3 regions of the Cytobacillus pseudoceanisediminis genome follow, and region 3 is predicted to be linked to each of the others. Evidence: riboswitches for the same ligand, from Rfam matches in the RefSeq annotation. Region 3 holds a riboswitch; each other region holds the start of a gene.
The links. A riboswitch is a leader RNA that binds a small molecule or an ion and turns the genes downstream of it on or off. The one in region 3 is predicted to bind S-adenosylmethionine.

Region 1: another riboswitch for S-adenosylmethionine. It lies ahead of M5V91_RS25105 (methionine ABC transporter ATP-binding protein); the one in region 3 lies ahead of mtnW (2,3-diketo-5-methylthiopentyl-1-phosphate enolase).
Region 2: another riboswitch for S-adenosylmethionine. It lies ahead of M5V91_RS25715 (O-acetylhomoserine aminocarboxypropyltransferase/cysteine synthase family protein); the one in region 3 lies ahead of mtnW (2,3-diketo-5-methylthiopentyl-1-phosphate enolase).

Annotation. Positions count from the first base shown of each region.
Region 1 is NZ_CP097349.1:4,694,010-4,701,824, forward strand. Features, by position in the region: gene M5V91_RS25085 (ATP-binding protein) at 1-277, opposite strand, end outside; gene M5V91_RS25090 (PAS domain-containing protein) at 274-813, opposite strand; partial or broken gene pdxR (MocR-like pyridoxine biosynthesis transcription factor PdxR) at 939-2,362, opposite strand; partial or broken gene M5V91_RS25100 (DMT family transporter) at 2,494-3,406, shown strand; SAM riboswitch class I at 3,481-3,580, shown strand; SAM riboswitch class I at 3,682-3,782, shown strand; gene M5V91_RS25105 (methionine ABC transporter ATP-binding protein) at 3,892-4,923, shown strand; gene M5V91_RS25110 (methionine ABC transporter permease) at 4,913-5,563, shown strand; gene M5V91_RS25115 (MetQ/NlpA family ABC transporter substrate-binding protein) at 5,582-6,409, shown strand; gene M5V91_RS25120 (M20 family metallopeptidase) at 6,437-7,645, shown strand; gene M5V91_RS25125 (alpha/beta-type small acid-soluble spore protein) at 7,805-7,815, opposite strand, start outside.
Region 2 is NZ_CP097349.1:4,810,724-4,818,538, forward strand. Features, by position in the region: gene M5V91_RS25675 (acyl-CoA dehydrogenase FadE) at 1-1,080, shown strand, start outside; gene M5V91_RS25680 (arsenate reductase family protein) at 1,292-1,651, shown strand; gene gcvH (glycine cleavage system protein GcvH) at 1,740-2,123, shown strand; gene M5V91_RS25690 (YusG family protein) at 2,680-2,919, shown strand; gene M5V91_RS25695 (toprim domain-containing protein) at 3,437-3,790, shown strand; gene M5V91_RS25700 (thioredoxin family protein) at 3,806-4,114, shown strand; gene M5V91_RS25705 (MFS transporter) at 4,267-5,538, shown strand; gene M5V91_RS25710 (SCP2 sterol-binding domain-containing protein) at 5,866-6,078, shown strand; SAM riboswitch class I at 6,130-6,231, shown strand; gene M5V91_RS25715 (O-acetylhomoserine aminocarboxypropyltransferase/cysteine synthase family protein) at 6,384-7,700, shown strand.
Region 3 is NZ_CP097349.1:2,479,961-2,487,775, reverse strand. Features, by position in the region: gene M5V91_RS13330 (PAS domain-containing sensor histidine kinase) at 1-893, shown strand, start outside; gene M5V91_RS13325 (methylated-DNA--[protein]-cysteine S-methyltransferase) at 890-1,390, shown strand; gene M5V91_RS13320 (DUF2087 domain-containing protein) at 1,515-2,096, shown strand; gene M5V91_RS13315 (carbon-nitrogen family hydrolase) at 2,133-2,918, opposite strand; partial or broken gene M5V91_RS13310 (pyridoxal phosphate-dependent aminotransferase) at 3,193-4,231, shown strand; SAM riboswitch class I at 4,324-4,427, shown strand; partial or broken gene mtnW (2,3-diketo-5-methylthiopentyl-1-phosphate enolase) at 4,514-5,745, shown strand; gene M5V91_RS13300 (2-hydroxy-3-keto-5-methylthiopentenyl-1-phosphate phosphatase) at 5,738-6,400, shown strand; gene M5V91_RS13295 (methylthioribulose 1-phosphate dehydratase) at 6,397-7,032, shown strand; partial or broken gene M5V91_RS13290 (1,2-dihydroxy-3-keto-5-methylthiopentene dioxygenase) at 7,093-7,608, shown strand.

The DNA.
Region 1 (7,815 bases), 2.2 Mb from region 3:
CAATGCCTGCGGCAAGCTGACCGACAACGGAAAGTTTTTCGGCATTCTGCAGCTTTTCCTCTGTCTTCTTTTGTCCGGTCACGTCTTTAATAATGATTTGGTAGACCTTTCTGTTCTTGAAAGTGGTTGGAATCAGCTGGACTTCGGCTTTTCTCGTTTGTCCGTCAGTCCGGATCAGATTAAGCTCAAAATTCACACTTAGCTTTGTTTGCAGAAAATCATCGAGAGTGGAATGTTCTGAAGGAGGAATGTAGTCGTGGAGGGAGGTGCCGATCATCTCTTTGATGCTCGTGAATCCAAAAAGCTTTTTCCTTCATTATTGATGTAGGTCCAAATCCCCTTTTGTGTGACCATTCCTATCGTATCCTTGGAGAACTCCACCAGAAAGCGGTACTTCTCCTGTGTTTCAAGAATCTCCTCTTCCATGATAATTCTCTGTGTCATATCCCGGATGATGCACATCATTTCTTTATCGTCATTAATGACTGAAAAATTGGCTTCAAGCCACAGATAATGCCCCTCCTTATGCCTGAAGCGAAAGGTCTCCCGTTTATGCGGAAGCTGTTCAAGCTCGGCCAAAGCATCTCCTAAGAGGTCCCGGTCATTTGGATGGCAGTATGTATAAAGGCTGCTTCGATAAAAGTCCTGCTGTGAGTACCCCAGCATCGGCAAGCAGGAAGGGGAGACATATAAAGCAATGCCTTCTTTGGTTACTCTTGCAATCACATCGCTGGAATGCTGAATGGCCAGCTGCAGATTCCTCGCTTCGACTTTGTCCGCGAATAAATCTGCAGGATTCTCGGTCATGATCATTTTCTGTCCCTCCTTTTTGAAAAATGGCACTTTTCCATCATTATACAATACATGTTTGGATTGACATATAGGATAAATTTCACTCTATGCAAACTGTGAAAAGGATCCCTTGTCAGGTATCAAACTCATAGGAGCTTTCTAATTTCCTCTCCAAGGATGAATATGCCTTCCTGCAGTTCCCCCAGCGAGGCATAAGCATAGGAAATTCGTATAAAATGATTCGGCCCGTCACTGTATATGCTGCCGGGATTAATCAGCAGTTTTCTTAAAATAGCCTGCCGATAGAGGCTTCGAATTGGAATACTGGACGGTACTTTCAGCCATATAAAAAAACCTCCTTCCGGAGAATTCCATTCTGCTATCCCGGACAAGTGAGCATCTAATGTATTCAGGGCAGTATTACGACGAATTCTCAGCTGCTCACGTACCCTTTCCATATGCTTTTGATAGAGGCCGGTGGACAGCCATTTTTCAGCTACCCTTTGTGAAAGTGAACTTGAACCATAGTCAGTCTGCATTTTAAGATCTGCAAGCCGGTCGATAACAGGTTCAGGTGCTGCTACCCAGCCTATTCGAAGTCCGGGATTCAATGTTTTTGACAAGCTTCCCATATAAAGGACCTGGCCGTTTTTGTCCATTGCTTTTAATGGTGGAGGGGGCATTTCATCAAGCCATAGCTCACGATAAATATCGTCTTCCACAATTGGCAGCTGTTCTATTCTGCAAACATCAAGCAGTTCCCTCCGTCTTTTTTCTGTCATTAAAATTCCAGTCGGGTTATGGTAGGAAGGAATCGTATATAAAATGGATTTCCCTTTTTCATATTTCTTCAAAGAGATGCTTTTCGTGATAACTCCCTCTTTATCCATCGGCAATCCTTTTAAATTCATGCCTGATGACCGGAAAAGCTGTAAAGAATATAAGTAAGAGGGCTTTTCCAGAAATACGGGTGCCCCTCTTTGCACAAGGCCCAATGAAACAAGCTGCAGGGCTTGCAGCCCTCCAGAAACAATAAGTATCGAGGAAGGAGAAGCGTCTATTCCAGATGCTGCCAAATATTCACTAACTGCCTGTCTTAATGGCAAATACCCCTTTGGTTCCTCATAACCGAGTTCACTCAATTCATCAGCAGCTTCCTTTAGAACTTTCTGCATCGTTTGCACAGGGGAAATCTCAGGGAAAGCTCTCCTTTGCTGAGCTGTATAAAAGCGGGATCCATTTCTAAATCATTAATTTCTTGAACGATTTTTTCGCTGGCTCTGTGTATCCCTGTATCGATATATTCACTCCAGTTGGCAGACTGCCTTGAAGCGAGCAAGGTCCAAGTATTATTAATAACCTTTGTGCCAACCCCCGTTTTCCCTTCTATTAGTCCATCTGCAGCAAGTTCTTCCAGAGCAGTGATAATTGTGCTTCGGTTTACTCCAAACTCCTCAGCCAGTTTCCGCTGGCTTGGAATTTTACTTCCGATTGGCCATTCCCCTTTGGAAATCTTTCCTTTAATAGTCTCAATAACTTGCTGATATTTTGGCAATTGTGCTGTATCCATCCATATAACCGCCTTTATGAAAATTGGCTGGCAAAATTCTTTCCTAATTGGTTGAGGACATTGTATCAGTTATTGATTATCCTGAAAAGCAGCACAGATAATGGCTGGAAATGTTGATAAGGGGGATGAAGTTGGCAAATAAGAAATTTATGATTATCGGGGCGCATAGTTCTATCATCATTCTTTGGGCATCCGCATTCCCGGGAATTCGGGCTGGGCTTGAATCGTACTCCCTGAGCACCTTGCCCTTTTTAGACTTTTAGTTGGTTCGGCTGCACTTGGTGTCTTAGCACTGCTGACAAGGATGCGTCTTCCGGATATAAAAGATCTTCCTGCTATTTTTATACTTGGATTCCTTGGTTTTACGGTTTATCATACAGCTCTCAACATTGGGGAAAAACAGTAAGCGCCGGGCCGGCAAGCTTGATTGTATCAATGACTCCGATCTTTTCGGCTGCGTTGGCTGCTTTATTTTTAAGGGAAAGGTTTGGAAGGGTCAGGTGGACTGGTTCCGCAGTCAGTTTTGCTGGTGCCGCACTTATTTCGCTTGGTGCAGGAGGAGGGTTTGAAATCCAAACCGGTATTTTATTTGTCCTGCTTGCTTCCATTTCAGAAAGCATCTATTTCGTGTTTCAGACTAAATATTTTAATAAATACGGATTTTTGTCATTTACATCCTATACGGTATGGGCAGGGACTGGTTTTATGCTGATTTATCTTCCTGGGCTTGGTAATGAGATCTTTCATGCATCGGCCGAATCCACTTTAAGTGTCATCTATTTGGGGATTTTTCCAACGGTAATTCCATATATTGCCCTAGCTTTTCTTGCGTCCATAGGAGGGACTTCTGAAGCGACAAGCTCTCTTTATCTGACACCAGCAATAGCATTTGTCATTGCTTGGGTTTGGCTGGGAGAGGTGCCGACTATGTTATCCGTTGCGGGTGGTATAATCGCTCTGGCAGGTGTGATGATTATTCACCGTAAAGACAGCTCTGTTAAAGTAACGGAAATTTTTGAAAATGGACCAAGTGAAAATATTTGAATAATAATGATTGACATCCTTTTCTTTATGGTGGTAAAGTAATAAGCATATTAAACAACCGAATAATAAAAATCTTCTTATCCAGAGAGGTTGAGGGACTGGCCCTATGACACCTCGGCAGCGGACAAAAGTGTACCGTGCCAAATCCAGCAAGCGTAGCTTGAAAGATAAGAAGAGGACCATTGATAAATGCCGCCCTCTTCTTTCTTTAGAAGAGGGTTTTTGTTTTTATCCGAAAAAATGCATCAAGATTCTATTCATAAACATATGAATAATTCTTATCGAGAGAAGCAGAGGGACCTGGCCCAATGAAGCTTCGGCAGCAGGCAGACTGCACTGTGCCAAATCCAGCAGGCGATAGCCTGAAAGATAAGGAGGGGACTTCAAAAAACCTCTTCTGTTAGAAGGGGTAAATTTCAGGATATAATTCTTAGTTTTCCCATGGGATTAATTATATATAACATTTAGAAAAGGAGAGATGCTGAATGATAGAGTTTCAGAATTTAAAGAAAATCTATGAAAGCGGAGGACAGCAGGTAGCTGCTTTAAATGGAATAGACTTAAAGATTAACAAAGGTGAGATTTTCGGTGTGATCGGCTTCAGCGGTGCGGGAAAGAGCTCTTTGATCCGCTGTGTCAATTGGCTGGAGAAGCCGACTTCAGGAAAGGTCATTGTCAGTGGACATGATCTGACGGCTTTATCTGTAAGAGAAATTCGCGAAGTGAAAAGAAACATCGGGATGGTCTTTCAGCATTTTAATCTTTTAAATTCGAAAACAGTGTTTGCCAATGTGGCGATGCCGCTCACACTGGCTAAGATCCCTAAAGATGACATCAAAAAGCGTGTCCATGAACTATTAGAATTCGTGGGGCTTGCAGACAAGGCAAACAGCTATCCCGATCAGCTGTCAGGCGGGCAAAAGCAGCGGATCGGAATTGCCAGGGCGCTGGCGACCCAGCCTTCCATTCTATTATGTGATGAAGCAACTTCAGCGCTGGATCCGCAGACAACCAGCTCTATCCTGCAGCTGCTGAAAAAAATAAATAAAGAATACAACATTACTATACTGATCATTACCCATGAAATGTCTGTAATCAGAGAGATCTGTGATCGTGTCGCTGTAATAGAGGCAGGAAAAATTATCGAAGAAGGAACCGTCTTCAATGTCTTTTCATCACCAAAGACACAAACAGCGAAAAACTTTGTCAGCACTGTCATGAATGATCAAATACCTGACTCCATTAAAGAAGTGATTGAAAAACAGCAAGGGCTTCAAAAGGTATTTAGAATCAACTTTGTTGGAAATTCTGCCGGGCAGCCGCTCCTCTCGCAGGTTGCCAAAAAGTTTAATATCGACTTCAACGTCCTGTTTGGAAATATTACTGAACTTCAGGGAACACCGTTTGGCAACCTGATTGTCGAATTCCAGGGTCCGGACAGTGAAATCAGACGTGCTATACAGTACATCAGCCAGGAAAAAGTTTCAATAAAGGAAGTGACAACACGTGCTAGTTAATCAGGAAAAAATCATCGAAGCCTTAATCGAAACGGTTCAAATGGTGGCATTCTCATTGCTGTTTTCAGCTATTATCGGACTGCCGCTTGGTATATTGCTTGTCGTAACAAGGAAAGGGCATCTGCTGGAAAACCTCGTTGTTTTTAATATCATAAACAGCATTATTAATATTTTCAGATCAGTTCCCTTCATCATTTTAATGGTGGCCATTATCCCCATTACCAGGCTGATTGTCGGAACATCGATAGGTACGGCTGCAGCCGTAGTGCCGCTAGTCTTTTATGCCGGGCCATATATTGCAAGATTAATAGAAAACTCATTGCTTGAGGTAGATCCGGGAGTCATAGAAGCTGCAGAAGCAATGGGAGCAACACCAGGCCAGATAATATTAAAATTCCTGATTCCGGAAGCACTTAGTTCGCTGGTATTAGGCTTTACAATTGCAACAATCGGATTGGTCGGAGCATCAGCCATGGCCGGGGCAGTCGGAGGCGGCGGGCTTGGTGACCTCGCCATTACCTACGGCTACCAGAGATTCGATACAACAGTCATGCTGATTACCGTTGCGATCTTAGTTGTCATGGTTCAGGGCCTGCAGTCATTCGGAAATATCTTATCCAAAAAAATCAGAAGAAGATAAATAAGGAGGAAATACATCATGAAAAAACTATTCTTAACATTCATTATTTTAGCATTGGGTGTGTTCACTGCAGCATGCTCAAGCACAACTGGAGGAGAAGAAACAAAGAAGATTAAATTAGGTGTAAGCGGTTCTGATACACGCATCTGGGACTTTATTGCAGAAAAGGCTGAAAAGGAAGGCATTGAAATTGAAGTTGTGACATTCTCTGACTATGTGCAGCCAAATGTTGCCCTTGCAGAAGGCGATCTTGATGTGAATGCATTCCAAACAGTCGCTTATTTTGACACTTTTATTAAAGAGCATAATATGGATCTTACCCCAATAGCGACAACTGTTTTAGCACCAATGGGGCTTTATTCTGAAAAAGTAAAATCGGCAGAAGACATTCCGGAAGGCGGCAAAATTGCCATTCCAAATGATGCTTCAAATGGCGGAAGAGCCCTTCTTTTACTGGAGGAAGCCGGCCTGATTAAATTATCCGAGGACTATGACGGAAACCTGGACTTGAATAAAATCGTTGAAAATCCGAAGAACCTTGAATTTGTAGAAATGGTATCAGCGCAGACACCGCGTGCACTTCCGGATGTCTCTGCTTCTGTAATCAATAACGGAATTGCCGTAGATGCAGGCTTTAACCCAACTAAGGATTCAATTTTTATTGAAAGTGAAACCGCTACTCCATACGTAAATATCATTGCTGTCCGAACAGAAGACAAGGATAACAAAACGCTTAAGAGAATTGCTGAACTTTACCAGGAAGATGATGTAGCTGATTTCATTACGAAGGAATATGACGGAAGCATGATCCCGACTTTTATTCCTTTAAGTGATATTGGCTGGTAAAAAATTATTTATAAAGGAGGAACAATGATGGCGGCACCTGTAAAAGCACTATCTGAACTGAAAGAAGCAATCAAGAAAAATGTTGAGGGAAATAAAGAACTTTATCTTTCCGCAAGCCACCGGATCCATGCGACCCCGGAAATAGGAAATGAGGAGTTTTTTGCCTCTGGCTTGCTTTCAGGCATCCTTGAGAAGGAAGGTTTTGAAGTTGAGCGGGCAGTGGCCGGGCATGAAACAGCTTTCCTTGCCCGGAAAAAATCCGATAAACCAGGGCCGTCTATTGCATTCCTTGCAGAATATGATGCCCTTCCCGGGCTGGGTCATGGATGCGGCCACAATATCATTGGCACAACAAGTGTGGCAGCAGCCATTGCATTGAGCAAGGTTATTGATGAGACCGGAGGAGAGGCAGTAGTATTTGGAACCCCGGCAGAAGAAGGCGGGCCAAATGGAAGTGCAAAAGGCAGCTTTGTGAAGCATGGCTTACTTGAAGGCATTGACGCTGCCCTAATGGTTCATCCATCAAACCATACCCGCCTGACCAGTTCATCACTGGCAGTTGATCCGCTTGACTTCGAGTTTATCGGTAAGCCTGCCCATGCGGCAGCTTCACCGGAGGAAGGAATCAATGCCCTTGATGCAGTTATTCAGCTATTTAACGGAATTAATGCCCTTCGTCAGCAATTAAAGGATGATGTACGAATCCATGGCATTATTACTCATGGCGGGGATGCTCCAAATATTATCCCTGAGTATGCAAAAGCCAGATTCTTCATCCGTGCTACAACCAGAACCAGTCTTAATGAGGTAACACGGAAGGTTAAAGCTGTCGCTGAAGGCGCCGCATTGGCAACCGGAGCAAAGCTCAATGTTATTGCTTTTCAAAATGAAGTTGATAACCTGCTGTTAAACAAGACATATGACCAAGTGTTTAAAGAAGTGATTGAAGACTTGGGAGAAACGGTCGTTGAAGGGGACAGAGATGGAATCGGCTCGACGGATGCAGGCAACATCAGCCAAGTGGTGCCAACCATTCATCCTTATATTAAAATTGGTGCAGATGATCTTGTTGCCCATACAGTTCCGTTTCGTGAGGCTGCAGCATCTGTAAAAGGAGACGAAGCACTGATAACCGGGGCAAAAGGGCTCGCACTCACTGCCTTCCAGCTGGTAACAGACCAGGAGCTGCTTAAATCCATTAAACAGGAATTTCTAGAGCGGAAAGCCGCTGAATAAGAACAAAAGCTATCCTCTTTGCGGGATAGCTTTTCCTTATTCAGTGAGTCTTTTCCTCAAATTGGAGGTTTCTTTCCCTAATTTGCTGAATAATATTTTCCGTAAATTTAGTCTGCGTTTCCCCAATTTTCTCATTCTTTTCCCGAAGTTCACGATTACCTACTGTTCCT
Region 2 (7,815 bases), 2.3 Mb from region 3:
ATTCTTGAAGATGCCCAGGTGCCAAAGGAAAACCTTCTTGGTGAATTTGGCAAGGGACATGTGATTGCATTTAATATATTAAATATTGGCCGCTATAAGTTAGGTGTTGGAGCAGTCGGCGGTGCGAAGCGGGCATTCGAACTTGCTGTTCAATATGCCAATCAGCGCCAGCAGTTTAAGACACCAATCTCTCAGTTTAATTTGACAAAAGAGAAACTGGGAACAATGGCTTCTAAGATATATGCCGCTGAAAGTGCAGTATACCGGACTGTAGGCTTATTCGAGGACCGTATGAGCAAGCTTTCGGACGAAGAAGTGAAAGATGGAAAAGAAGTGGCGAAGTCAATCGCTGAATATGCTATAGAGTGCTCCATGAATAAATTCTTTAATACGGAAGTCCTCGACTATGTAGTAGATGAGGGTGTTCAGATCCACGGAGGCTACGGTTTCATGGCTGAATATGAGATTGAAAGAGCTTACCGTGATTCACGCATTAACCGTATTTTCGAAGGAACAAACGAAATCAATCGTCTATTGGTGCCGGGCACGTACCTCCGCAAAGCATTAAAAGGAGAGCTTCCATTATTCCAGAAAGCCCAGGCACTGCAGGAAGAGCTTATGATGTTGATGCCTGAAGAGCCTGGTGACGAGCCGCTTGCACAGGAAAAATATCTGGTGAAAAATGCAAAGAAAATCGGCTTGCTTGCAGCTGGTTTAGCAGCACAGAAGTACGGAAAAGCTCTTGAAAAAGAACAGGAAGTGCTCGTGAACATTGCGGATATTATATCAAATGCTTATGTAATGGAGTCGGTTGTTCTCCGTACGGAAAAGGCTATTGAAAAGGCAGGGCTTGAAAAGAACAAGCAAAAACTTCTTTACACTCAAATCTTCTGCCAGGAAGCATTTAACAAAATCGAGCAGGATGCAAAAGAAACACTTGTGGCAGTAGAAAACGGCGATGCTCTGCGCATGATGATGTCAGCACTTCGCAAATTTACCCGCCACACCCCAATCAACGTCATTGCAAAGAAGCGTGAAGCATCAGAAAAACTGATCGACGCGGAACGTTTTACAGTTTAATTGATCTTAGGCTCTCTTCATCATGAAGGGAGCTTTATTTTTTGCCAAAAATAACCCTTCAAAAATTTTTTTGCCAGAAGGATAATATAGAAATTTGTCGAATATAAATTTGGAGATCAATGTTATGCTTTGTCATCCATTTATGTTACTATTCAATTAAAAGGCAGCAATTTTGGATAAGCCTGAATTTGCTAAAATGGGTGGTGAAAAAATGGCGTTGACTTTTTATTGGTATCCTAAATGCGGGACATGCCGAAAGGCCAAGAAATGGCTTGATGAACATAATCTGTCCTATGAAGAAATACATATAACAGACAATCCGCCTTCTCGAAGCGAACTTGAAACGCTTTATAAAAAGAGCGGTTTAGAACTGAAAAAGTTCTTTAATACGAGTGGTCAAAAATACCGGGAACTCGGACTGAAGGACAAGGTGAAGACCTCTATGGAAGAAGAACTGCTCGATATTTTGGCAACAGACGGCATGCTGATTAAGCGTCCGCTGCTGACAGATGGAGAAAAGGTAACAGTGGGCTTCAAAGAAGAGGAATATGAAAAGACATGGCTTTCCTAAGCGCTGGACTTTAGCCTTTTAAGCCATATTTAACCATGAGATCGATTTACTGATCATAAATTGAAATATTAATTTGGAGGGATACATAATGAGCACACCAAAAGAATTACGTTATTCAGAAGAGCATGAGTGGGTAAAAACAGAAGATGGGAAAGTACGTATCGGGATTACGCATTTCGCGCAATCAGAACTTGGTGACATCGTATTTGTTGAGCTTCCTGAAGTTGGCGATGAGCTAAATGCAAACGAGCCATTCGGAAGCGTAGAATCTGTAAAAACAGTTTCTGAACTTTATGCGCCATTAAGCGGTAAAGTGGTTGAAGTAAATGAAGACCTTAACGACAACCCTGAATTCGTAAACGAATCCCCATATGAAAAAGCATGGATGGTTGTGGTGGAGCCTTCAGATTTAAGCGAAGTAGAGAGCTTGATGACTGCTGAGCAATATGAAGAAATGACAAACGAAGACTAATGTATGAAAGCCGGTTCTATAAGAACCGGCTTTCATGCTGTTTATGTAACTGAGGGGCTGATCAAGGGTTCTGCTATTAGAATTTGTATCTATGTACTTCGAAACCTGTCTAGCTCCAGCGCCTACCCCCTCGAGGTCACAAGCTTGTCTAGTTGCGGCTCCTAGGGACTCGAGACATAAGCCAATCCCTTCCAGAAGGAAAGAACACCTTCTTGCAGGGCTCGTCTTATGCTTGTCGTCCCTGAGCAATCGCCTCCACATTTCGGTTTGTCTAGTTGCGGCTCCTGGGGACTCGGAAGCATAAGCCGATTCCTTTCAGAAGGAAAAACGCCTTCTTACAGGAACCGTCTTATGCCTGTCGTGCCTGGGCAGTCGCCTCCACATTTCAGGCAATCCTCCCAAAAAGGCAAAGGACGCCTTTCTGTAAGGCTCGTCTTGTGATTGTCGGGGTGGACAAGGCGCTTGCGCTTTTCTAACTGGCTTTAATTGCTATTTTTTCTTTTGCAGAGAAAGGGCAAACTATAGATACCCAAAAGCATGAAAGGATTGGTTACCCATGACATTGAATCAGCAGAAAATCGATATTACAGATCGGGTTGTCGGCAAGCTTAAAAGTAATGGGATTGATCTTTATCTTGAGAACGAAAAAATTGGCCAAATCAGCCTTCCTGAAGGCTCTTCCTTTAACCTGGCCCATCATTTTGAGACCGACCACCAAAAAATATATCAGAATGTCTCCGTTCCAGATAAAGCGCAAGAGCGCTACACAGACTGTGACGAAGGCGGCTGGTGCTGACTACTGTAAACAGCGGAATGGATTCCGCTGTTTATTTAATAGGATAAAGCAATATTACCGGGCATACAATGAAATAGGCTGTTTAAGAGTACTACAATGATTATTTTTCTTCAAAAATATTTCCTTTATCAAGCTGTAGAATAATATGTAAAATCAGCGCAGTCCTAACCTCCAATATGGGCAGGAGATTCACACCATAACCGAGAATATTGAATATATTAAGATAAGTACCAATGTAAGACTGGTTTTTTAAATTTGGCTGTTTTGTAAACTTTGCTTACGATAAACTAAGTTTGTCAACTGAGTTGATTGGGGCGGAGGGCACTTGATCCTCGAAAAAGCTTCCGCATTTTCTTTGTACAGATGCTAATTCAGGAAGCTTATTCAATATCCTGCAGGAGGCTCTCATTTCTCCCAGCGGAAATCAACGGGATATTTACAATCTAAGATCAATCTCATGAGTAAACAGCTAACATTAAAGCAACAGTTTCAAAATAACTCCTTTCAGGTGATGACGATGAACGAGGGAATTCCGGAAAAAGTTATTATTGTCGAGGGAAAGTCAGATAAAACGAAGGTTAAAAACATAATAAGAGAACCTGTAGAGATTATCTGCACAAATGGAACAATAAGCATTACCAAGCTGGATGAATTAATTGACACACTGTTTGATAAGGATGTATATATATTGGTGGATGCCGATTCAGCCGGTGAAAAGCTGAGAAAACAGTTTAAAAGGGAATTTCCAGAGGCAGAGCATCTATACATCGATAGAATGTACAGAGAAGTAGCGACAGCACCGGAACATCATTTGGCTACAGTGCTGCTGGGAGCTAATATTGACGTTTATACACAATATTTAGACAGATAAAGTAAGGATGATAAAATGCAGGAATGGTCGCAGCTGGAGATTGAGGAAGCGGTTAACGGGCAAGAAACTGCCCTTATCTATTTGTACACGCCTATGTGCGGAACCTGTCAGATGGCAGGAAAGATGCTGACAGTTACAGAACAATTGCTGCCTGATCAAAAGATTGGGAAAGCGGACTTAAATTATATGCCGCAATTGGCTGAACAATGGGGAGTGGAAAGCGTACCTTGTCTTCTCATCTTTAAAGAAGGAAATTTACAGGAAAAATTATATGCATTCCGATCAGTTCCCTATTTGTTGGATAGAATCAGAAGCATCTATTGAGAAAGCCAGGAGCAAAGCTTCCTGGTTTTTTGCATTTTAAAAAAATATAGAAATTCGCCTTTTCAATATTCTAAATATATTTACAAAATCCTTTTGAAAGAGTATGATACTTAGGGAATCGAAATAAACATACAGTGCAGGAAGGGATCCGGATGGCATTTTACAAGGAGTGGGCAGGCCAATTTAAAGGCTATAACCGCAATATAAAATTGGCTTTTATGGCGAATATCCTTACACAAATAGGCTTTGGGATATTCATGGTAATCTATAATTTTTACATAAGGGAGCTTGGCTACTCCGAAAGTGTGAATGGGCAAATCATATCTATGACTGCACTCGCCACAGCACTGATTCTTGTGCCGGCAGGAATCGCAAGCGACCGAATTGGAAGAAAAAGAGCGATGCTGTTCGGGGCTGTTGCAACGGGTGTCGCTATGCTTTTCAGAAGTATGGTTGAAATGCAGGAACTCCTGATTTTATTTGCCTTTTTTACAGGGCTGACTACAGCATTTCTGCAAGTATCCGGCATACCATGGCTGGCTGAGAATTCTAAGGCTGACCAAAGGGTTCATTTATTCAGCATCCATTTTGCCATTATGACGGGTGCAAATGTAATCGGAAACTTAAGCGGAGGCATCTTTACGGATGTATTTTCTTTATTTGTGGACCAGCTCACCAGCATCCGGATTACACTTCTGATTGCAAGTGTTTTCTTCATAGCAGGCCTTGTTCCCATCCTTCGTTTCGCAGAAGCTCCGAAAGATAAAAACGATGTAAGAGGCATAAAAGGTTTTTCGTTCAAAAACCTATCCGCTAATAATGAAGGCGTCAAAATTATCGCCATGTTTGCTTTTGCGCAGCTGCTGATAGGAATTGGAGCAGGACTGGTTATCCCTTATCTAAATCTATACTTCGCAGACCGTTTTGAAGCTTCCAATTCAGCCATTGGCATTATTATTTCATTAGGGCAGGCTGCCACAGCTTTTGCTATGATTATCGGCCCGGTTGTGGTAAGGAAGGTGGGAGAAGTCAGAGCAGTTGTAATCCTGCAGCTCATGTCACTTCCTTTTCTGCTTTTAACTGCTTATACAGAGAATCTTTGGCTGGCTGCCATCGGCTTTTTGTTCCGGCAGGCATTAATGAATGCTGGAAACCCAATACAAATGTCGCTGATGATGTCTAGGGTAAATGATTCGATGAAAGGGCTGGCAAACTCCGTTAATCAGATGGTTTTCAATCTGGGCTGGGCTGTAATGGGGCCTATTTCAACAGGAATTGTCATGAGATATGGAGATTATTGGGGATATGCACTCGTATTCTCCATTACAGCTTCTTTATATTTGATTGGCTCTCTCTATTTTTTCTTTGTTTTCAAAAACTATAAAAAGACAAAAACTGCATCACCTTCCGTAAAAACAGTATAATCTGACATATTTCTCGGGAAATGAAAGACAATGCCTAATAAACAGGTATTGTCTTTCTGGTTCTTCCAGAATTAATAAATTTGAAATGCGAGAACTGTCTGGCTCCAGCGATCTTCTGATTTTGTCGAAAGAAAATTAAAGGATTGAAGCCATTTATTACTGAATATTAAAGATGATAAACCCATTAAAAGAGGTGAGGCTGTGAAGGATTTACCTGATGTATTTATCCGGGAATTAAAGTCTAAAGGTCATCTTGGATACTTTTTAAGAAAATCAAATTTCTCTTTGCTTATTAAGGCGGGAAATATAAGCATTCCTCTGGAAATTATGAATGGGGAAATCCGGAAGGCCAGTCACACCAGTAATTTTGATGTGGAGGTCTCGGGCTCTGAAGAAGCTGTGCTGTCACTGATTTCAGGCGAGTTAAAGTTAAGGGATGCTATTTTCCAAAATAAAATAAAGATGGAAACCACCTTCAGAAAAAAATTGCTCCTCGAATCCTTTTTCTGTTTAGGGAAAATTTCATATCACAATACTTGACCATTTTTTAAATAGTATGATAATATCGTTTTAATATCAATTAACTGAATATTCTTATCAAGAGAGGCGGAGGGACTGGCCCAGCGAAGCCCGGCAACCGGTAAAGTACACGGTGCTAAATCCAGCAGAGCGGGATGCTCTGGAAGATAAGAAGAGACGATAAAACCCTCTTCTTATGAAGAGGGTTTTTTCATAATATCAGACTTTTTTCTTTGAAATTTGATAACTGTCTAGCTCCAGGCACCTTGCATTTTTCTTAGTTTTTCGATAAGAAATACTAAAATTTTTATAGAGGAGAGAAAGCAATGACTGATAAACAAAAAAAATACCGTTTTGAAACAATTGGAGTGCATGGGGGACTGAAGCCAGACCCTGTAACTGGCGCAAGGGCGGTACCGATTTACCAGAACAATGCTTACCAGTTCAAGAATACAGATCACGCTGCAGATCTCTTTGCTCTTAAAGAGCCAGGATATATTTATAGCAGGATACATAATCCGACTGTAAGTGTATTTGAGGAAAGAGTGGCCTTGCTTGAAGGAGGAGTTGGTGCCCTGGCTCTTGCAAGCGGACAATCTGCCATTACGCTTGCCATTTTAAACATAGCTGAAGCAGGGGATGAAATTATTGCTGCGTCCAATTTATATGGCGGTACTTATAATTTGTTTGCAGTCACACTTCCCAAGTATGGAATTAAAGTGAAACTGGTTGATCCAAAAGAGCCGGAAAATTTCCGTAACGCGATTACAGATAAAACAAAGGCCATCTTTGCCGAAACGATAGGGAACCCAAGCTTAAAAATCCTGGATATTGAAAAGGTAGCAGCAATTGCACACGAGAATGGTGTGCCGCTGATTGTCGATAACACTTTTGCTACACCTTATCTATGCAGGCCGATCGAACATGGGGCTGACATTGTTATACACTCTGCGACTAAATGGCTGCTCGGCAATGGAACAACAATGGGAGGAATTATTGTAGACGGAGGAAAATTTGACTGGAATTCCCATAAGTTCCCGGGCTTTACAGAGCCAGATCCCAGCTACCATGATATTGTCTATAGCGAAGCAATTGGCGAGGCGGCTTATATTATCAAAGCACGCGTACAGCTTTTGAGAGACTTAGGGCCTGCTATGAGTGCGCAAAGTGCATTTCAATTCACATTGGGGCTTGAAACTTTGCATGTACGGATGAAAGAGCATGTTGCCAACACGAAAAAAGTAGTGGAGTATCTAGAGGCGCATCCAGCTGTTAATTGGGTCCTGTATCCTGGAAATGAAAGCCATCCGGATAAAAAATTGGCGGATAAATACATGCCGAAAGGAGCAGGAGCTGTGGTTGTGTTTGGAATTGCTGGCGGAAGAGAAGCAGGTGCCAAGCTAATAAACAGCCTGAAGCTTTGGGCACATGTGGCAAATGTCGGGGATGCAAAGAGCCTGATTATCCACCCTGCAAGTACAACTCACCAGCAGCTTGATGAAGAAGGTTTAAAAGCTGCGGGAGTGCCGGAGGATCTAATTCGAATTTCTATCGGAATCGAGAATGCGGAAGATTTGATTGAAGATCTGGAACAGGCGATCGAAGCAGCTGCAGGCATTACATCACTTTCTGCAAAAGCATAAAGGAAAATTTACCATTCATTTTTTTCCGAAAGTTTAAAATTTCTTCGTTGACACCTTTTTGATGGCTATGATACGATAGCAAACGTAATTAATAAACTGCTTAATTTATTAAAAT
Region 3 (7,815 bases):
TTTTAAATGACTGCAATATAACCGATGATGAATTAAAGGAGCAGATAAAAAACATACACTCTGCGGGGCAATCAGACGGTAACCTTTCCATTACTCTGAAATCAGGCAGAAAGAAATTTTTTGAGTTTTCCAACAAGCTGAATATTTTTTCTAATATCAGTATGACAACATTTAAAGACATTACTGAGAAGCTGGAAATGGAAGAACAGCTTCGGAAATCAGACACTTTGCATGTGATTGGAGAATTGGCAGCAGGGATTGCCCACGAGATAAGAAACCCCATGACAGCACTTAAAGGCTTTATACAGCTGCTTGAGGACAGTGTGAAGGAAGATCATACTATGTATTTCAATGTGATTACCACTGAGCTTAGCAGGATTGATTCAATTATTAATGAATTTCTCATACTTGCTAAGCCTCAAGCTGTCAAATTTGTGGAAAAAGACATATCTCAAATCATGAAGGAAACAGTCGATCTCCTTAGTGCTCAGGCTGTGCTCCATAATGTTCAATTCAGGACTTATTATGAAAAGAATTTGCCCAATGTTTTCTGTGAATCCAATCAAATGAAAAAGGTCTTTATCAATATTATAAAAAATGCCATTGAAGTCATGCCTAAAGGTGGATATATTACTGTATCCATTCAGAAAGGGTTTGACCATAAAGTTCACATATCCATTAGGGACGAAGGGACAGGAATTCCTGCACATAAAATAAAAAAGCTTGGTGAACCTTTTTATACTACAAAGGAAAGAGGCACTGGACTTGGCTTAATGGTTACATATAAAATTATTGAAGAACACAAGGGAACAATTGAGGTGGAAAGCAAATTGGGGGAAGGAACTGTATTCCACATCCATTTGCCCTATTCTTTAAAGGCGGGAATGAAATGAAAGGCAGAGTTTATTCTAAAACATACACACCGGCAGGAGACATTTACATTGTCATTGAGAATGGAATCCTTTCGGCTTTATACATTGGGGAAGAAGATTTTCTCGAAGGGGAAGACGTTTTATCATTGAAATTGGATCCCTCCGACTCTTTAATTAAAAGGTGTACAAATCAGCTTGAGGAATACTTTGAAGGGCATAGGAAAGAGTTTGACATCCCCATTGAACCTCATGGCACTGAATTTCAAAAGGCAGTCTGGAAAGAGCTGTGCCTAATCCCATTTGGAGAGACAAGAAGTTATCAGGACATTGCTTTTAAAATAGGGAAAGAAAAAGCAGTGCGTGCCATTGGTCAGGCAAACAAGGCCAATCGCCTTCCGATCATTATTCCATGCCATCGCGTGATTGGAAAAAATAAATCGTTAACGGGTTATGCAGGAAACAGGACTGAAATTAAAGAAGTACTGCTAGCACTCGAAGGGTCTAATTATATAAAATAGCTCAATCTTAACAATCACCTCTTAGGTGATTTTTTTATGGGGGTATTATATATATGGTTGACTGAACGAGCGGGATTCGATTATCATCTAATTAGATATCAATCGAAATGAGGGCGCTGAAAATATGCAATTAAATCGTTTAGTAGCTTTTTATAAGACAATGGGAGACCCAACCAGAATCAGGATTGTTTTTCTCCTTGCCAAAGGGCCTTTGCATGGACAGGCGATAGCGGGGAAGCTTGGTTTAACTCCGCCAACCATTACTCATCATTTAAATAAACTGAGGGAAATAAACCTTGTTTATCAGAGAAGAGATAAAAATACTGTTTATTTTTATTTAAATGAATCCGTACTGAAACACCAATCAGGTGTTCTTGCAAAATTGGCAGATAAAGAGGAGGTTAAGAAAATGGAAGAACAAAATATAGAAAGCCAGAAGGTTATTGAAAATTTCTTTACCAAAGATGGAAAGCTGAAGAATATTCCTGCACAGAGGAAGAAGAGACTCATGGTTTTTGAGCATCTAATCAAAGGATTGAAAATGGGGAAAAAATATGAAGAAAAAGAGCTCAACGAATATATTCAACAGTATCATGAAGACTATGCTACGATACGCAGAGAATTTATTATAAATCATTATATGTACAGGGAAAATGGCATTTATGAATTAAACCCTCCGGAAATGTGGGCGAAAATAGAAGGGTAAAGCAAGGCAGGGCCCCAGTTAGGGCCCTGCATGCCTTCAATAGTAATAATCCGGTTTGCGGTCGGTAAAAATCGGAATCATGCTGCGGACTTCTTTCACTTTTTCCAGGTCTATCTCAGCATATAGGATTTCTTCCGTTTCAGAACCTTCTGCAAGCACTTCTCCCCAAGGATCTATAATCATCGAATGGCCAGCAAAGACATTGTCAGGATCAGACCCGGAGCGGTTGCATGCAATTACGTAGCACTGGTTTTCAATGGCACGCGCAATCAAAAGTGCCCGCCAATGTGCCAGCCGGGCCAATGGCCATTCAGCTACTACAAATAAAGCTTCAGCACCTTCCGCTGTATGGGTCCGCACCCACTCAGGAAAACGGATATCATAACAAATCATCCCTGCAAACTTCCTATTTTCCAGTGAAAAAACTCCCTTGGCTGTCCCTCCGTTCAGATAGAGATGTTCATTCATCAGCTTGAACAAGTGCAGCTTGCTGTATTCATGTATAAGGTCACCTTGGTTATCTACAATCAGCAGAGTGTTGTAAATGCCATCGGGTGTTTTCTTTGCAACAGATCCGCCAATCATATGAACCCGATTGCTCTGTGCGGCCTCTTTCAAAAAGACTAGCGATGATTCTGCATCCTGGTCTGCAATTTCACCCAATCTGGTCAAGTCATAACCAGTCGTCCAAAGTTCCGGCAGCACAATAACATCCGGTTTATCCCTAAGCGCCTTTTTAATCATGATTTCGGCTGCTTTAAAATTATCCTCAGGTTTTCCAAATGCAATATCCATTTGCAAACAGGCAATCTTTAATTTCATAAAACTCCCCCGCAATCATCATATCCTTATGGTAAAATTAGTCCGATAGATGGAAATTTTCAAAATTTTACTTTACATCTTACCATTTACGTTATATCATTTGTGACTATATTTTCAATCTTTTTTTAAGCAGGTGAACAATTTGGTAAATTATCCGCAATCAGATCTTTTGAAAAGTCTGCCTAAACAGTTTTTTGCATCTTTGACAGCCAAAGTGGGGAGAAAACTCCAACAAGGGCATGATGTCATCAATCTTGGACAGGGCAATCCTGACATGCCTACACCAGAGCATATTGTCAAGAGTCTTCAAAGTGCAGCCGATAATCCGCAAAACCATAAATATTCCCCTTTCCAGGGCTTCCCGTATTTAAAAAGGCAGCTGCTGACTTTTATAAAAGGGAATTTAATGTTGAATTGGATCCTGAAACCGAAATAGCCATCCTTTTTGGTGGTAAAGCAGGATTGGTTGAAATCCCTCAATGCCTTTTAAACCCTGGGGACAGCGTATTGGTTCCGGACCCGGGATATCCTGATTATTGGTCAGGTGTTGCACTTGCCAAAGCAAAAATGGTGACAATGTCTCTAAGAGAAGAAAATAACTTCCTGCCAGTATACAGTGAATTGTCAGCAGACCAGCTTAATGCAGCCAAACTGATGTTCCTTAATTATCCAAATAATCCCACTGGAGCAGTGGCAAACAAGGACTTTTTCAAGAAACAGTTGATTTGAGCAGAAGCCATGGTATTTGCATCGTCCATGATTTTGCATATGGAGGAATTGGTTTTGACGGCATAAAGCCTGAAAGCTTTCTTCAGGCAGAAGGGGCAAAAGAGGTCGGAATTGAAATTTATACACTTTCAAAAACATTTAATATGGCAGGCTGGAGAGTTGGATTTGCAGCTGGAAATGCAAGTGTCATCGCAGCACTGAACCTTATGCAGGATCATCTATACGTCAGCTTGTTTGGTGCTGTTCAGGAAGCTGCAGCAGTTGCTCTGTCAGGACCACAGGATTGTGTTAAAGAATTGAATTCCATATACGAATCCAGACGTAATACATTCATCTCTGGCCTCAGGGAAATCGGCTGGAATGTTCAAGCTCCTAAAGGCTCTTTTTTTGCATGGCTCAAGGTCCCTGAACAATTTACATCGGAAGAGTTTGCTGACTATCTCTTGGATAAAGCGCATATTGCGGTTGCACCAGGCATCGGATTTGGTGATTTTGGAGAAGGGTATGTGAGAGCGGGTTTACTGACATCTGAGGAGAGACTTAAAGAAGCAGTGGGCAGAATAAAAAAATTAAATTTATTTTAAATTTTTCTCATAATTCAATTGACAAAAATATTAAGCACTGTCATAATTCTAATTAAATTTTAATTCTAAATTAACTGAATACTCGTTTCGTTTTCTTATCAAGAGCAGGCGGAGGGACTAGCCCTATGAAGCCCGGCAACCGACTTATACATGAGCACGGTGCTAAATCTTGCAGCTTATAGCTGAAAGATAAGAAGATGTTAGATTGCTATCCTAACCTCTTCTTATTTGAAGAGGTTTTTTATTGTTTTCATTCTTTGATTTTTGAAAGGAAGAATATACATGAGTGAAATTATTGCAACGTATCTGGTTCATGATGAAAAACATAACCCGGAGAAAAAGGCCGAGGAGATCGCTTTAGGCTTAACGGTCGGGTCATGGACCCATTTGCCGGAACTAGAAAAACAGCAGCTGGAAAAGCATAAAGGCAGGGTCGTTTCTGTTGAAGACTATACTAAAGATGAAGAAAAAAGGAAACAGCCGCAGTCATTAAGATTGCCTATCCAACTGTTAATTTCAGTCCTGATTTACCGGCAATATTAACAACAGTCTTTGGAAAACTATCATTGGATGGAAAGATTAAATTGTTAGATTTACAGTTTTCCAATGAACTTAAAAGCTTTTTTCCTGGGCCACGATTCGGGATTGACGGACTGAGGGAAAAACTGAATGTATATGATAGACCCCTTCTGATGAGCATCTTCAAAGGGGTGCTGGGCAAAGACATGGATTTTTTAACTTCGCAGCTGAGGGAACAGGCCCTTGGCGGCATCGACCTTGTAAAAGATGATGAAATTCTATTTGAAAACCGCCTTACACCTTTTGAAGCCCGGATAACCGAAGGCAAAGAAGTGCTAAGGCAGGTTTATGAGGAAACAGGCCACCGTACCCTATATGCTGTGAATTTAACAGGCAGGTCTTTTGATTTAAAAGATAAGGCAAGGAAAGCATCCAGACTTGGTGCAGATCTTCTTCTCTTCAACGTATTCTCGTATGGGCTCGATGTTTTGCAGTCATTAAGAGAAGATGATGAGATAGGGCTGCCTATCATGGCACATCCTGCAGTTAGTGGAGCTCTTTCTGCTTCAAGTGTTTATGGGATTTCCTATCCTTTGCTTTTAGGCAAACTCCTCAGGTATGCAGGCGCAGACTTTTCTCTATTCCCTTCACCTTATGGATCGGTTGCCCTTGAAAAAACTCTGGCCTTATCAATTGGGGATACCCTGACTAGGAATGATTTCTGCAAAAGAACCTTTCCGGTTCCATCAGCCGGCATCCATCCGGGTCTTGTACCTTTGCTTTTCGAAGACTTCGGAATAGACAGTGTAATTAATGCCGGAGGTGGCGTACATGGGCATCCGGATGGGGCAAGAGGAGGCGGTTTGGCATTCCGCCAGGCAATAGATTTAATTTTAAATGGGGCTTCTTTAACAGATGCTCCATCAAACTTCCCTGAATTAAAAAAAGCGATTGATCTGTGGGGGTACAAAGAGGTGGCTGTAAAGAATGGCTAAAGTGGCGGTATTTTGTGATTTTGATGGAACTATTACCGAAAACGATAACATCATTCATATCATGAAGCACTTTGCTCCTTCTCAATGGGAGGGGATAAAAAATCAAGTTCTGGGACAGGAAATTACCATTCAAGAAGGAGTAGGAAAGATGTTTTCCCTTCTGCCAAGCAGTCTGAAAGATGCTATCACCGATTTCATCTTAGAAAATGCAAGAGTAAGAGAGGGATTTCAGCCATTTATCGATTATCTGGAAAAAGAAAAAATACCGCTTTATATAGTCAGCGGAGGAATAGATTTTTTTGTGGCTCCTGTACTGGATAAGTATGGACCCTTTGAAGAGGTGTTCTGCAATAGTTCTGATTTTAGCGGCGATACAATTAATATCTTATGGCCCCATAGCTGCGATGAAAAATGCAATAAGAATTGCGGCTGCTGCAAGCCTTCTATTATGAGGAAACTGGTGGATGAGAACACCTTTAAAGTGGTGATCGGAGATTCAGTAACCGATCTGGAGGCTGCCAAACAGGCAGACTTTGTCATTGCCAGAGATCTGCTCCTGGAGAAAAGCAAAGAGATGAACCTAAATCATTCTGCCTTTGAAACATTCTATGATTGCATTGAGCTTTTAAAAAGATTAAATGAGGTGAGGGTATGAGCAGAGTTGGGGAAAAATGGAATGAGCTTGCAGATATTAAGGAAGAGCTTGCAGAAAGGGACTGGTTTATGGGAACAAGCGGAAATCTGGCCATTAAGGTCAGCTCACATCCCCTTCAATTCCTCGTAACAGCAAGCGGAAAGGATAAAAGGAAACGCACTGATGAAGACTTTCTCCTTGTTGATGAATATGGACACCCGGCAGGGGAAACACATTTAAAGCCTTCTGCTGAAACACTTCTGCATTCTGAGATATATCGAAGAACGAAAGCTGAATGCAGTCTTCATGTACATACGATTGACAATAATGTCATTTCAGAAATTTATGGTGATCAGGCGGCGGTTACATTTAAAGGGCAAGAGCTGATTAAAGCATTTGATAAGTGGGAGGAAGATGCTGTTCTCGAGATTCCGATTATTCCGAATCATGCGCATATTCCAACGCTGGCAAAGTGTTTTTCTTCCCATGTACATGAAGATTCAGGTACCGTCTTGATAAGAAATCATGGAATTACAGTATGGGGCAGAACCTCCTTTGAGGCTAAAAAGATCCTTGAGGCTTCAGAGTTTCTGTTCCGTTATCAGTTAAGGCTCCTGGCATATAAGCCCGATCAGCTAATTAAAGTAGTTTAATATATGAACTGCTGTTATTAAATCATGCGAGAAAAAATTATAATAGAGAGGAATGATTAGATTGGCATATATCGTACTGAAAAATTCAAAAAAGAAATTAGGAATCAGGAAGAGGTTGCTGCTTTTCTGGAAAAGCAGGAGGTTATCTATGAGCAATGGGCAATAGATAAATTGCCTGAAAATCTGCAGGAAAAATATTTACTTTCCGATGATGAGAAACAAGAAATTCTGGCTGCATTTGCTGAAGAAATTAAGGATATTTCTGATCGAAGAGGATATAAGGCACAGGATGTAATTTCCCTTTCAGAGAATACGCCGAATTTAGAACAGCTTCTTCAGAATTTCCAGCAGGAGCATCATCATACAGATGATGAGGTGAGATTTATTGTCAGCGGTCATGGAGTCTTTATTATACAAGGAAAAGATGGAGAGTTCTTTGAAGTATTCCTGAATCCTGGCGATTTAATATCCGTACCCGAAAACATCCGTCATTATTTTACTCTTCAGGAGGATCGAAAAGTAGTAGCCATCCGGATTTTTGTTACCGCAGAAGGATGGGTGCCAATTTATGAAAAAAGGAAGTTCATCAATAATTTAATGACCCACCCATTGCCCCCGGCATTGGGTTTTTATTTTCCTGCTATAACAATTGGATATTTTTTTAACATATTATGGTCTTGCGATTTTTTTATCAAATCCCGTTGATGCCACATAATAAATTTAGCAGAATGTGTCGAAACCCCATGAGGGCGAATTGAAATTGATGTCGATAAAAATAAATTC